DNA from 2 places in the Lentzea sp. NPDC020367 genome. Region 2 is predicted to be linked to the other one. Evidence: riboswitches for the same ligand, from Rfam matches in the RefSeq annotation. Region 2 holds a riboswitch; the other holds the start of a gene.

Region 1 (5,540 bases), on a different contig from region 2:
ACGCGGTCCCCCACGGACACCGGACCGACGGCCTCGTACTCCTCGCCGCCGATCTCCACGAGCAGCCGCACGTGATCTCGCCGGTGCACGCGCTCCAGCACCGTGCCCTCCAGCAGGCCGTCGGAGTCGACCCGGAGCGCGGTTGCCCGCAGCCCGACCCGTTCCACGTCCAGCCCGACGAACGAGCCGGGCACGAACTTGTTGCAGCCCAGGAACTTCGCCGTCTCCACGTCCACGGGCGACGACCACACCTCGGCGGGCGGCCCGACCTGGACGATCCGGCCGCGCGACATGATCGCCACGCGATCGGCCAGGGTGAACGCCTCGTCGTGGTCGTGCGTCACCACGAGAGCCGTGGTCGCAGCCTCTCGCAGCAGCCGGGCCAGGTCGACCGCGAGCTGTTCGCGCAACGCCCTGTCCAGCGCCGACAGCGGTTCGTCCAGCAGCAGCAATCGAGGCGACGGCGCCAAAGCTCGCGCCAACGCGACTCGTTGCTGCTCGCCGCCGGACAGCTGCGTCACCCGCCGGTCGGCATAGCCTTCGAGGCCGACGAGTTCCAGCAGCGACAGCACGCGCTTGTCCCGCGCCTCGCGCTCGACCTTCTTCATCCGCAGGCCGAAGGCCACGTTCCCGGCCACCGTCCGGTGCGGGAACAGCTGCCCGTCCTGGAAGACCAGCCCGAACTCGCGCCGGTGCACAGGAACGCCGGCCAGGTCGGCGAAGTCCCAGCGAACCGCACCGGCAGACGGCTTCTCCAGGCCCGCCACAGTGCGCAGCAACGTCGACTTCCCGCACCCCGACGGGCCGAGCAACGCCACGACCTCGCCATCCGCGACCGACAGCGACACGTCCGACACCGCGGCCGTCTGTCCATAACGGACGGTGATCGAGTCCAGTTCCAGCGCCATCAGAACTCCCCGCTGCTCGGCACGCGCAACCGTTCGATCAGCAGCACGCACCCGACCGTCACGACCATCAGCAGCGCGCACGCCGCGTAGGCCATCTGGCTGTTCAACTCCCCCGGCCGCGACATCAGCCGCGCGATCACCACCGGCAGCGTCGGTGCGTCCGGGCGGGCCAGGAAGCTCGTCGCCCCGAACTCCCCCAGCGCCACCACGTACCCGAACCCGGCCGCCGCCACCAACGACCGCCCGACCAGTGGCAGGTCCACCTCTCGCCACACACGGAACGGTGAGGCGCCCAGCGTTGCCGCCGCCTGCCGCAGCCGTTCGTCGACGGCCCGCAGCACCGGCAGCACCATTCGCACGATCAACGGCGTCACCACCAACGCCTGCGCCAGCGGCACCAGCAACGGCGAGGTGCGGAAGTCGCCGGGCAGCGCGTCCATCGTGATCAGGTAGCCGAAGCCGACCGTCACCGCGGACACCCCGAGCGGCAGCATCAGCGCGGTGTCGAGCACCTCGGACACGCGGCTCCCAGACCGCCGCAACCCGACCAGCACCACCGCCGAGAACACCCCGACCACCAACGCCACCAAAGTCGCGTCGAAGGCCGTCCGCAACGAGTTCACCGCGGCGTCGATCCCGGTCACCGCCAGCGTGCCGCGGTCGCCACGGGAGTTCAGCGCCACGTACCCGGCGAAGCTCCATCCGTCCCGAGTGGACAGTGACCGCGTCACCAGCCCGACCACCGGCGTCAGCAACGCCAACACGACGGCGAAGGCCGCGAGCACCACGTACCACTCGCCACCGGTCGGCCGCCGCGCCAGCTCTTCCCTGCCCCGCAACGCCAGCGCGGTCTCGCGCCGGCGCCGGGCCAGAGCTCCCAGCACCAGAACCGCGAGCACGGCGAGGAACTGCAACAACGACAGAGCAGCGGCCCCGGACAGGTCGAACAACTCGACCGTCCGCAGGTAGATCTCGGTCTCCAGGGTCCGGTACCGCGACCCGCCCAAAACCAGCACCACGCCGAAACTCGTGGCGCAGAAGAGGAACACGACCGCCGCGGCCGAGCCGATCGCCGGTGCCAACGCCGGCAGCACCACCGACACGAACGCGCGCGGACGCGATGCACCCAAAGCCCGCGCCGCGTCCTCAGCCCGTCGATCGGTGTGCGCCCACAGCCCGCCCACGGTCCGCGCGACCACGGCCACGTTGAAGAACGCGTTCGCCAGCACGATCGGCAACACCCCGCCGTCCGGCCAGAACGTCCGGAAAGCCAGGCCCACCACCACGGTCGGCAGCACGAACGGCACCATCACCGCGGCCCGGATCACGCCGAGCCCGCGGATCCGGCACCGTGCCAGCACGAACGCCAGCGGCATCCCGGCGACGACTGCCACGACCGTCGACGCCAGAGCCTGGCCCAGCGTGAACCCGACGAGTTCCCAGGTGTCGCTGTCGGCGAACGCGGAGGCCACGCCACCTTCGCGCAGCCCGAGCGACACGATCGCCAGCACGGGCCACGCGAAGAACAAACCCAGGAAGGCCAGCGGAAGCAGCGCCGCCGCCGACCACCCCGTGCGGGAACTCAGCCCTGCACGAGCTTGCGCCACTGCTCGACCCACGCTTCGCGGTTGTCCTTCACCTTGTCCGCCGGAAGCGACTGCGGTGAGGACGGCAACGGCGCGTCCTTGGCCCACGACTCGGGCAGCGCGACGCCCTCACGCGACGGGTAGACGTACATCTGCTCGGCCACCTGGGCCTGGAACTTCTCGCCCAGCAGGAAGTCGAGGACCTTCTGCGCGTCGGCGGAGTTCTTGGCCCCGGACAGCACACCCGCGTACTCGACCTGGCGGTAGCAGGTGTCCAGCACGGCCTTGGTCTTGCCGCCCTCGGCCGACGGCGACGACGCGTAGGACACGACGATCGGCCGATCGCCCTTGGTGGCGGAGAACTCCTGGTTGTAGGCCTCTTCCCAGCCGCTCACGACCTTGACGCCGTTGGCCTTGAGCTTGGTCCAGTAGTCCTGCCAGCCGTTCTCGCCGTACTTGGCGATCGTGCCGAGCAGGAACGCGAGACCGGGCGAGGACGTGGCCGGGTTCTCGACGACCAGCTTGTCCTTGAACTTCGGGTCGGCCAGGTCGTCGTACGACTTCGGCTCGACGCCGCCGAGCTTGGCCGGGTCGATGTTCAGGCACACGTCACCGACGTCGACGGCCTGCAGGCGGTTCGTGTCGTCGGCCTTGTACCGCTGCGCGCCCTTCGAGGCCTCCGGCGAGGCGTACTCGGCGAACACACCCTCGCTCAACGCCCGCGAGGCGAACGTCGAGTCGACGCCGAACGCGACGTCGCCGATCGGGTTCGCCTTGGTGAGCACCAGCTTGTTCGTCAGCTCGCCCGCGTCACCGCTGGCGATCTGCTTCACGGTGATTCCCGAGGACTTCTGGAACTCCTCCAGCACCTCGGGTTTCACGACGAACGAGTCGTGCGTCACCAATGTGACCTCGTGCGTCTGCGGCGCGGTCGAAGTACCGGCCGAACAACCGGTCAACGCCAGCGCGGCGACAACAGCAAAAATCCTTCTCACGTCAAATCTCTCCCTACGCCGGTATGACCCGGATCAGGTGGACGGTCGAGGGCTTGCGAGCCCTCCTCTCAGCCCGGCGCTTCACCGGACTCCCGTGGCAACGCGCAGCCTACGTGACGTGGTGGGACGATCAGGGCATGGCCGAGCTGTTGAGCGACGATCAGCTGAACGACGTGCTGCCCAAGCTGCCCGACTGGAGTGCCCAGGACGCGGCGCTGGTCCGGACCGTGGAGCTGGCGAGCTTCTCCCACGCGATCATGGTCGTGAACCGGATCGCGGAGATCGCCGAGAACGACAACCACCACCCGGACATCGACATCCGCTACAAGACGCTGACATTCCGCCTGAGCACCCACTACAAGGGAGGAATCACCGCGCTCGACGTGTCCCTCGCCGAGGAAATCGACGGGGTCCTGGACGCGATGAGCTGATTCGGTCAAGATGTGCGCTGCCGCCGCCCGCGGAAATGAGAGGGAACACCCTCATGCGGTTGCGCACATCACTTTTCGTCCTGGTTCTTACCGGGACACTTACCGCGATTCCGACCGCGGCTCAGGCCGTGCCGTGTGCCGTGACGGACACGATGATCAAGGCCAGTGCCACCTGGGTCACCAAGGGGTCCGACCTCGCGGCGAACACCTGGTCCAACGCGAACTTCCACGTCGGCAACCTCGCCCAGGTGCGGACCACCGGGATCAGCAACCACAAGACGTGGCCGTGGGTGCAGGCGAACAAGTACCTGCTGCCCGTGGACCCGGCGAACCCCTTCGCCCCGGACGCCCAGTCGACCGGTGAGCCGTACCTCGACGTGGCGTTCTTCCACCCGGAGCCCGAGGTGCTGCAGCCGTTGCGCGACAACCTGCGCGCCCAGGTGAAGGACGGGAAGACCGGCTACTGGCGCTCGCCGGACGCGCTGAACATGGCGCTGCCGTCGTTCACGCGCATCGCCGTGGCCGACAACGACAAGGCCATGCTCGACTACTCGTTCCAGTCGTACCGCAGCCTGAAGGCCCGGACGTTCAACGAGTTCACGGGTCTGTGGAGCCTGAACGTGCAGACGAACGGCTGGGCGGTGCAGGGCCTGGCCAAGGCGATGCTCGCGCTGCCGGCCGACCACCCGTACCGCGCCGAGTACGCCAAGACGCTGCGCAAGAGCGTGCAAACGCTCAAGTTCCTGCAGCGCCACGACGGCTTCTGGGGCAGCACCGGCAAGGACTCCGCCGCCACCGCGATGATCACCTACGCGATCGCCGCCGGCATCAACGCGGGCGTGCTCGACCGGGCGACCTACCTGCCGCACGTGCAGAAGGGCTGGCAGGCCCTCCTGACCGCGCTGGACGCAGACGGAACGCTGGGCTGGGTCGCGGCCCGCAACTCGTGGAAGCCGGCCTCAGCCGGTGACACCGGTGGGTTCGCTGTGGGCAGTTTCCTCATCGCCGGGCAGCAGATCGTCCCTCTTACGCCGGGTTGCTAGCCCGATCGCGACGAGCGTGAGCAGGCCCGCGGCCGGATAGCCCCAGCCGAGCAGCACGAAGATCCAGGGCCGCGGGAAGTCCCAGATGTTCGGCTGGGCGAGCAGCAGGAACGAGATCAGGTAGCCGCCGGTCAGCAGCACCCACAGGCCGGCGGTGATCTTGCACAGGAGGTGTCCGCCCTCGTAGATGAGCCACAGCAGGGCGGGCACCATCCACACCCAGTGGTGGCTCCACGAGATCGGCGAGACCAGCAGACCCAGCATCTGAACGCTGACGATCAACGCCAGCACGTCCTTGGTCTTGCTGACCGCGAACCACGTCAGCGCGGCCGCGACGAGCACGGCGACGATGTAGATCGGACCGGTCTTCACGTCGTACCCGACCGTGCGGCTCAGGGCACCGCGCATCGACTGGTTGATCGCGCTGCCGACCGGCCCGACGCGACTCGCGTCACCGAGCAGCTGGAACCAGAACTTGTCCGACTGGGACGGTGAGATGGCCCACCCGATGCCGTACACCACGACAAAAGCGACGAACGACCACACAGCGGCCATCCACCGGCGCTGAATCAGGAAG
Region 2 (5,540 bases):
GGGCGCGGAGTGCTGGGCCGAGCTGGCCGCGGTCGCCGACACGCTGCTCCTCACCGATGACGGGGAGCCTGCCGGTGAGAGCGAAGGCCGCGAGGACTGGGTGTTCGCGGCCTTCGAGGTTCACCGGCGCGCACGTGCACGTGAGGAGTAGCGCATGAAGTCCCGGACCGCCGGCATGTGGTGGGGCACGTCGATCGAGGCGCCCGACCCCGGTGCGCTGGCGAGGTTCTACGCGGAACTCCTCGGCTGGCACATCGGCCACGAGGAGCCGGGCACCGCGATCGTCGCAGCCTCTCCGAACGGACCGTTCTTCGTCTTCCAGCAGGCGGACGGCTATCGGGCGCCGGTCTGGCCGCCGGTCGACGGCCGGCAGCGCCCGATGATGCACTTCGACTTCCAGGTCGGTGACCTGGAGTCGGCCGTCGCCGAGGCGGTGGCGCTGGGTGCGACCGTGGCGGACGTCCAGCCGCGGCCGAACGTCCGGGTGCTGCTAGACCCCGCCGGGCACCCCTTCTGCCTGTGCCTGGACGAAGAGTCCTCGTAGCGCCTGGTTGAAGGCGTCGAACTCCGCGACCAGCACCTCGCGGGTCTGCGCCAGCACGCCTTCGGCCATCGTGCCGGTGAAGGTCTCCACGTTCACCAGCCGCGTGCCGTCCGCCGTCTCGCTGAGCTCCCAGCGGTGGCGCCCGAAGAACGTCTCCGGGTCGCCGCCCTGGGAGGCCAGCACGTACGGCTCCAGCGAGGTGATCTCGCCGTCGAAGTCGCGTTCGAACGGCGTGCCCTTGGCCGCCTTCACCTTCGTCCGCACGCCGTCCACCCGCGTGTACTCCATGACGGGGTTCCAGCGGGCGTAGCCGCCGAAGTCCACCAGCACGCGCCACACGTCGTCGATCGGCGCGGGGACGACCAGTTCTGTCCTGACCTCGTTCATCTGCACGGTTGTCAAGCATGGTGGGACGGTCCAGCGATTTTCAGCCCGGCAACCGCCACAGCGGCGACACCGGACCGACGCCGCCACCCAGCGGGTAGGCCGCGGCCACCGACTTCACGATGAACTCCTTGCCGAACCGCACGGCCTCCGGCACCGAGGCACCCTTCGACAGCGCCGAGCTGATCGACGACGCCAGAGTGTCGCCGCTGCCGTGCGTGTGCTCGGTGTCGTAGCGAGGCCCAGGCAGTTCGATGAACTCACGTCCGTCGTAGAGCAGGTCGAGGCACTCCGGGTCGTCCCACATGTGGCCGCCCTTCACGAGCACCCACTCCGGCCCCAAGGCGTGCAACGCCTCCGCCGCCACGCGCTGGTCCGCGCGGTCCTTCACCGCGATGCCGGTGATCAGCCGCACCTCGTCCAGGTTCGGCGTCGCCAGCGTCGCGCGCGGGAACAGCAGGCCGCGCAACGCGTCCAGGGCGTTGTCGGCCAGCAGCTGGTCGCCGTGCATGGACGCCGAGACCGGGTCGACGACGAACGGGGTCCTGCCCCTGCCGATGCCGACGCGGTCGAGGGCCGGGGTGATGGCCTCGATGATCCGCGCCGACGCGAGCATGCCGGTCTTCGCGGCCTGCACGCCGATGTCCTCGGCCACCGAGATGATCTGCGCCGCGACGACGTCCGCCGGGATCTCCGAGACTCCCGTGACGCCCAGGGAGTTCTGGACCGTCACGGCCGTCAGTGCGACGCAGCCGTGCACTCCGCACGCGAAGAGCGTGCGGAGGTCGGCCTGGATACCCGCACCACCGCCGGAATCGCTTCCGGCGATGGTGAGGACCCTGGGTGGTGTCGAGGTCACGAAGTCTCCACGACCGGGAGGTAGACCTTGTTGCCCGTGTCGGCGAACTCGCCGGACTTCTCCGCCATGCCCGCCTCGATCGCCTCCACTGTGGACAGTCCGCGTTCCTCGGCGTAGCGCCGCACGTCCTGCGTGATCTTCATGGAGCAGAACTTCGGCCCGCACATCGAGCAGAAGTGCGCCGTCTTCGCCGGTTCCGCGGGGAGCGTCTCGTCGTGGAACGAGCGCGCGGTGTCCGGGTCGAGCGACAGGTTGAACTGGTCCTCCCAGCGGAACTCGAAGCGCGCCTTGGACAGCGCGTCGTCCCAGTCCTGGACGCCGGGGTGGCCCTTGGCGAGGTCCGCGCTGTGCGCCGCGATCTTGTAGGTGATCACGCCGGTCTTCACGTCGTCGCGGTTCGGCAGGCCGAGGTGCTCCTTCGGCGTGACGTAGCAGAGCATCGCGGTGCCCAGCCAGCCGATCTGCGCCGCGCCGATCGCCGACGTGATGTGGTCGTACGCCGGCGCGATGTCGGTGGCCAGCGGCCCGAGGGTGTAGAACGGCGCCTCGCCGCACCACTCCTCTTCGAGCCGGACGTTCTCGGCGATCTTGTGCATCGGCACGTGGCCGGGGCCCTCGATCATGACCTGGACGTCCTTCGCCCGTGCGATGTGCGTGAGCTCGCCCAGCGTCCTGAGCTCGGCGAACTGCGCCTCGTCGTTGGCGTCCGCGATGGAACCCGGCCGCAGCCCGTCACCCAGCGAGAACGTGATGTCGTAGGTGCGCAGGATGTCGCAGAGCTCCTCGAAGTGCGTGTAGAGGAAGCTCTCCTTGTGGTGCGCGAGGCACCACCCGGCCATGATCGCCCCGCCGCGCGAGACGATGCCCGTGACGCGCTTGGCCGTCAGCGGCACGTACCGCAGCAGCACGCCCGCGTGCACGGTCATGTAGTCGACGCCCTGCTCGGCCTGCTCGATCACGGTGTCGCGGTAGACCTCCCACGACAGCGCGGCCGGATCGCCGTTGACCTTCTCCAGCGCCTGGTAGATCGGCACGGTGCCGATCGGCACGGGCGAGTTGCGCAGGATCCACTCGCGCGTCTCGTGGATCCGCTTGCCGGTGGACAGGTCCATGATCGTGTCGGCACCCCAGCGGGACGCCCACACCATCTTGTCGACCTCGTCCTCGATCGACGACGACACCGCGGAGTTGCCGATGTTGGCGTTGATCTTGACGAGGAACTTCTTGCCGATGATCATCGGCTCGGCCTCGGGGTGCTTGCGGTTCAACGGAATCACCGCACGCCCGATGGCCACCTCCTCGCGCACGAACTCCGCGTCGAGGTTCTCGCGCACCGCGATGTAGCGCATCTCCGGGGTGATGATCCCGGCCTTCGCGTACGCGAGCTGGCTGACAGCTCCGTTGATCGGTTCCCGTGCGGCGATCCACCCCGACCTCAGGTCGGGGAGTCCACTGTGGACGTCGATGGTCGCGTTGTCGTCGGTATACGGACCGGAAGTGTCGTAAAGATCGACATGTTCGCCGTTGGTCAGCTCGACCCTGCGGTAGGGCACCCGGATGTCAGAGGAGACTTCCCGATACACCTTGCGCGAGCCCGAGATCGGGCCGGTGGTCACACTGGGCTTGACCGAACGGTCGTCAAGTGCCGTCACGACATTCCTCCCTACGCCGGCATTACCCGGTCAGGTTCAGGCGGTCGGTGACACCGGCACTACGGCCAGTCACCCTCTCAGCCCGCTCAGGCGCGAGCTCCCGCGTTGTGTTGAGTTGTCGAGAACCGACCATAGTCAGCGCGCGCCGTAGCTGCCAAGGGCGTCGTTTGCCCCTAATCTCTTCCCCGTGGCTGATCACCAGCCGTTCCCGCCCGGCGCGCGACGCGGCCAGCGTCCCGCCGTGGTCTCGGCATGCCCTTCCTGCGGAGAACTCGCAGGTCGCGGCTACCCCGACTGCGGCTTCTGCGCGGAACTGCTCGACCAGTTCTGGCTCGCGGACTGGGAGGCGCTGCGCACGTCGTCCCAGCTGGCGGACCGGGAACTGGCCGAACTGGTGACCTCCGCGGACGTCGGCCAGTACCCGTGGACGTGCGTGGACTGGGCGATGACATTGCTGGCGTGCTCCCGCTGCGGTGCCGAACTGGGCACCGGACCGGTCGAGTGCGTGCGGTGCGCGGTGACCGAAGAGCGCCGGTGGAGCTGGGACCACTCGGCCCATCCGTACACGATGAGCGCGAACGAGCACCTGCTCCGGGTCGCCCGCGCGGCCCTGCGCGCACCTCACCGGCGCCGTCCGGCCGTCGTGCAGGCCTGGCAGCTGGTGCTGCCGTTCCTGATCGCCGGTGAGGTGATCGAGTTCGGCCGTCTGGACCGGATCCGCGCGCACGTGCTGGCCGGCGGCTACGCGTCGATGGCCGCCTGCCACACCTTCGCCGAGCTGGCCGGGCTGCCCGAGCTGTTCTGGCGCCGGGGCAGCCCGATCTCAACGCGGGTCGAGTACCAGCCGGACTCCGAGCGCCAGCAGCACGCCGCCCGACAGCTTCTCGAGCGCGGGACGGACGCGCGGCCGGCTCAGCCAGCCGCGGATCGTGTGCAGGATCGACACGATGATCAGGTACCAGACGGTGTCGATCAGGACCCACCCGATGGCGAGGAAGAGCAGAACCCCCTTGCCGGCCTCCCCGGCAGGCACGAACTGCGGTAGGAACGAGATCGCGAACACGCCGAGCTTCGGGTTGGCCAGGTTCACGACCAGGCCGCTGCGGAACGCGTGGCTGGCCGGCGGGGGTTCGGCGTTGGGCAGGCTCTTGCTGATCAGGGCCTTGATGCCGAGATAGATCAGGAAGACCGCACCGGCGATTCGCAGCGCGTGATAGGCGATCTCGGACGCCGTGAGCAGGACCGACAGGCCCAGTGCGGCTGCGATCGCCCAGCACGCCACGCCGACCTCCATGCCGAACACCGTCGCCAGCGCGGCTTTTCGCCCGTGCACCGACTGTCGCAGGACCATGGCCGTGCCAGGTCCGGGCGACAGGGCGATGAGGAACGAGGCCGCGACGAAGGCGACGATGTTTTCGATCGGCATGCCATTGATGGTCGCTGGTCGTCGCAACTTGTTTCTTGACCTGGAGCGCGCTCCAGGATGTTCGGTGGAGCCATGACCTTGGAACTGGGGAAGTTGGGTTTCGGCACGTGGGCCATGGGCGGACCGTTCTCGGGCCCGGACGGATCGCCGGTCGGCTGGGGACCGGCTGACGACGGCGAGTCGGTCAAGGCGCTGCGGCGGGCGGTGGAGCTGGGCGTGACGCTGTTCGACACCGCGGACGTCTACGGCTGCGGGCACGCGGAGACCGTGGTGGGGCAAGCGCTTGCGGACGTGCGTGACCAGGTGCTGATCGCCACGAAGTGGGGCTGCGGGTTCGACGCCGCGTCTCGCCGGATGACCGGCGACGAGGGATCGGTCGAGTACCTGCGCCGCGCCGTCGAGGGGTCGTTGCGGCGGCTGGGCACCGATCGGATCGACCTGTATCAGCTGCACGTCGGCGACCTCGGGCTCGACGAGGCCGCGTTGCTGCGGGACGAGTGCGAGGCGCTGGTCGCCGCGGGCAAGATCCGGTCCTACGGGTGGAGCACGGACGACGTCGAGCGGGCGCGGTTCTTCTGCGAGGGGGAGCACGGGATCGCCGCCCAGGCCGACGTCAACCTGCTGTTCGACAACCCCGGGATGTACGCGGGCGACTTCGCGGTCCTGTGCCGGCGC

The links. Region 2 has a riboswitch for thiamine pyrophosphate ahead of thiC (phosphomethylpyrimidine synthase ThiC). Riboswitches for the same ligand answer to the same signal wherever they lie in the genome.
Region 1: another riboswitch for thiamine pyrophosphate. It lies ahead of ACH413_RS22820 (thiamine ABC transporter substrate-binding protein); the one in region 2 lies ahead of thiC (phosphomethylpyrimidine synthase ThiC).

What each region holds. Positions count from the first base shown of each region.
Region 1 is NZ_JBIRVV010000005.1:234,101-239,640, forward strand. Features, by position in the region: gene ACH413_RS22810 (ABC transporter ATP-binding protein) at 1-908, opposite strand, end outside; gene ACH413_RS22815 (ABC transporter permease) at 908-2,515, opposite strand; gene ACH413_RS22820 (thiamine ABC transporter substrate-binding protein) at 2,491-3,489, opposite strand; TPP riboswitch at 3,483-3,595, opposite strand; gene ACH413_RS22825 (4a-hydroxytetrahydrobiopterin dehydratase) at 3,627-3,920, shown strand; gene ACH413_RS22830 (glycoside hydrolase family 88 protein) at 4,061-4,963, shown strand; gene ACH413_RS22835 (mannosyltransferase) at 4,880-5,540, opposite strand, start outside.
Region 2 is NZ_JBIRVV010000003.1:402,254-407,793, reverse strand. Features, by position in the region: gene ACH413_RS14255 (hypothetical protein) at 1-151, shown strand, start outside; gene ACH413_RS14250 (VOC family protein) at 155-544, shown strand; gene ACH413_RS14245 (SRPBCC domain-containing protein) at 491-931, opposite strand; gene thiD (bifunctional hydroxymethylpyrimidine kinase/phosphomethylpyrimidine kinase) at 972-1,787, opposite strand; gene thiC (phosphomethylpyrimidine synthase ThiC) at 1,784-3,439, opposite strand; TPP riboswitch at 3,429-3,553, opposite strand; gene ACH413_RS14230 (LysE family translocator) at 4,263-4,865, opposite strand; gene ACH413_RS14225 (aldo/keto reductase) at 4,938-5,540, shown strand, end outside.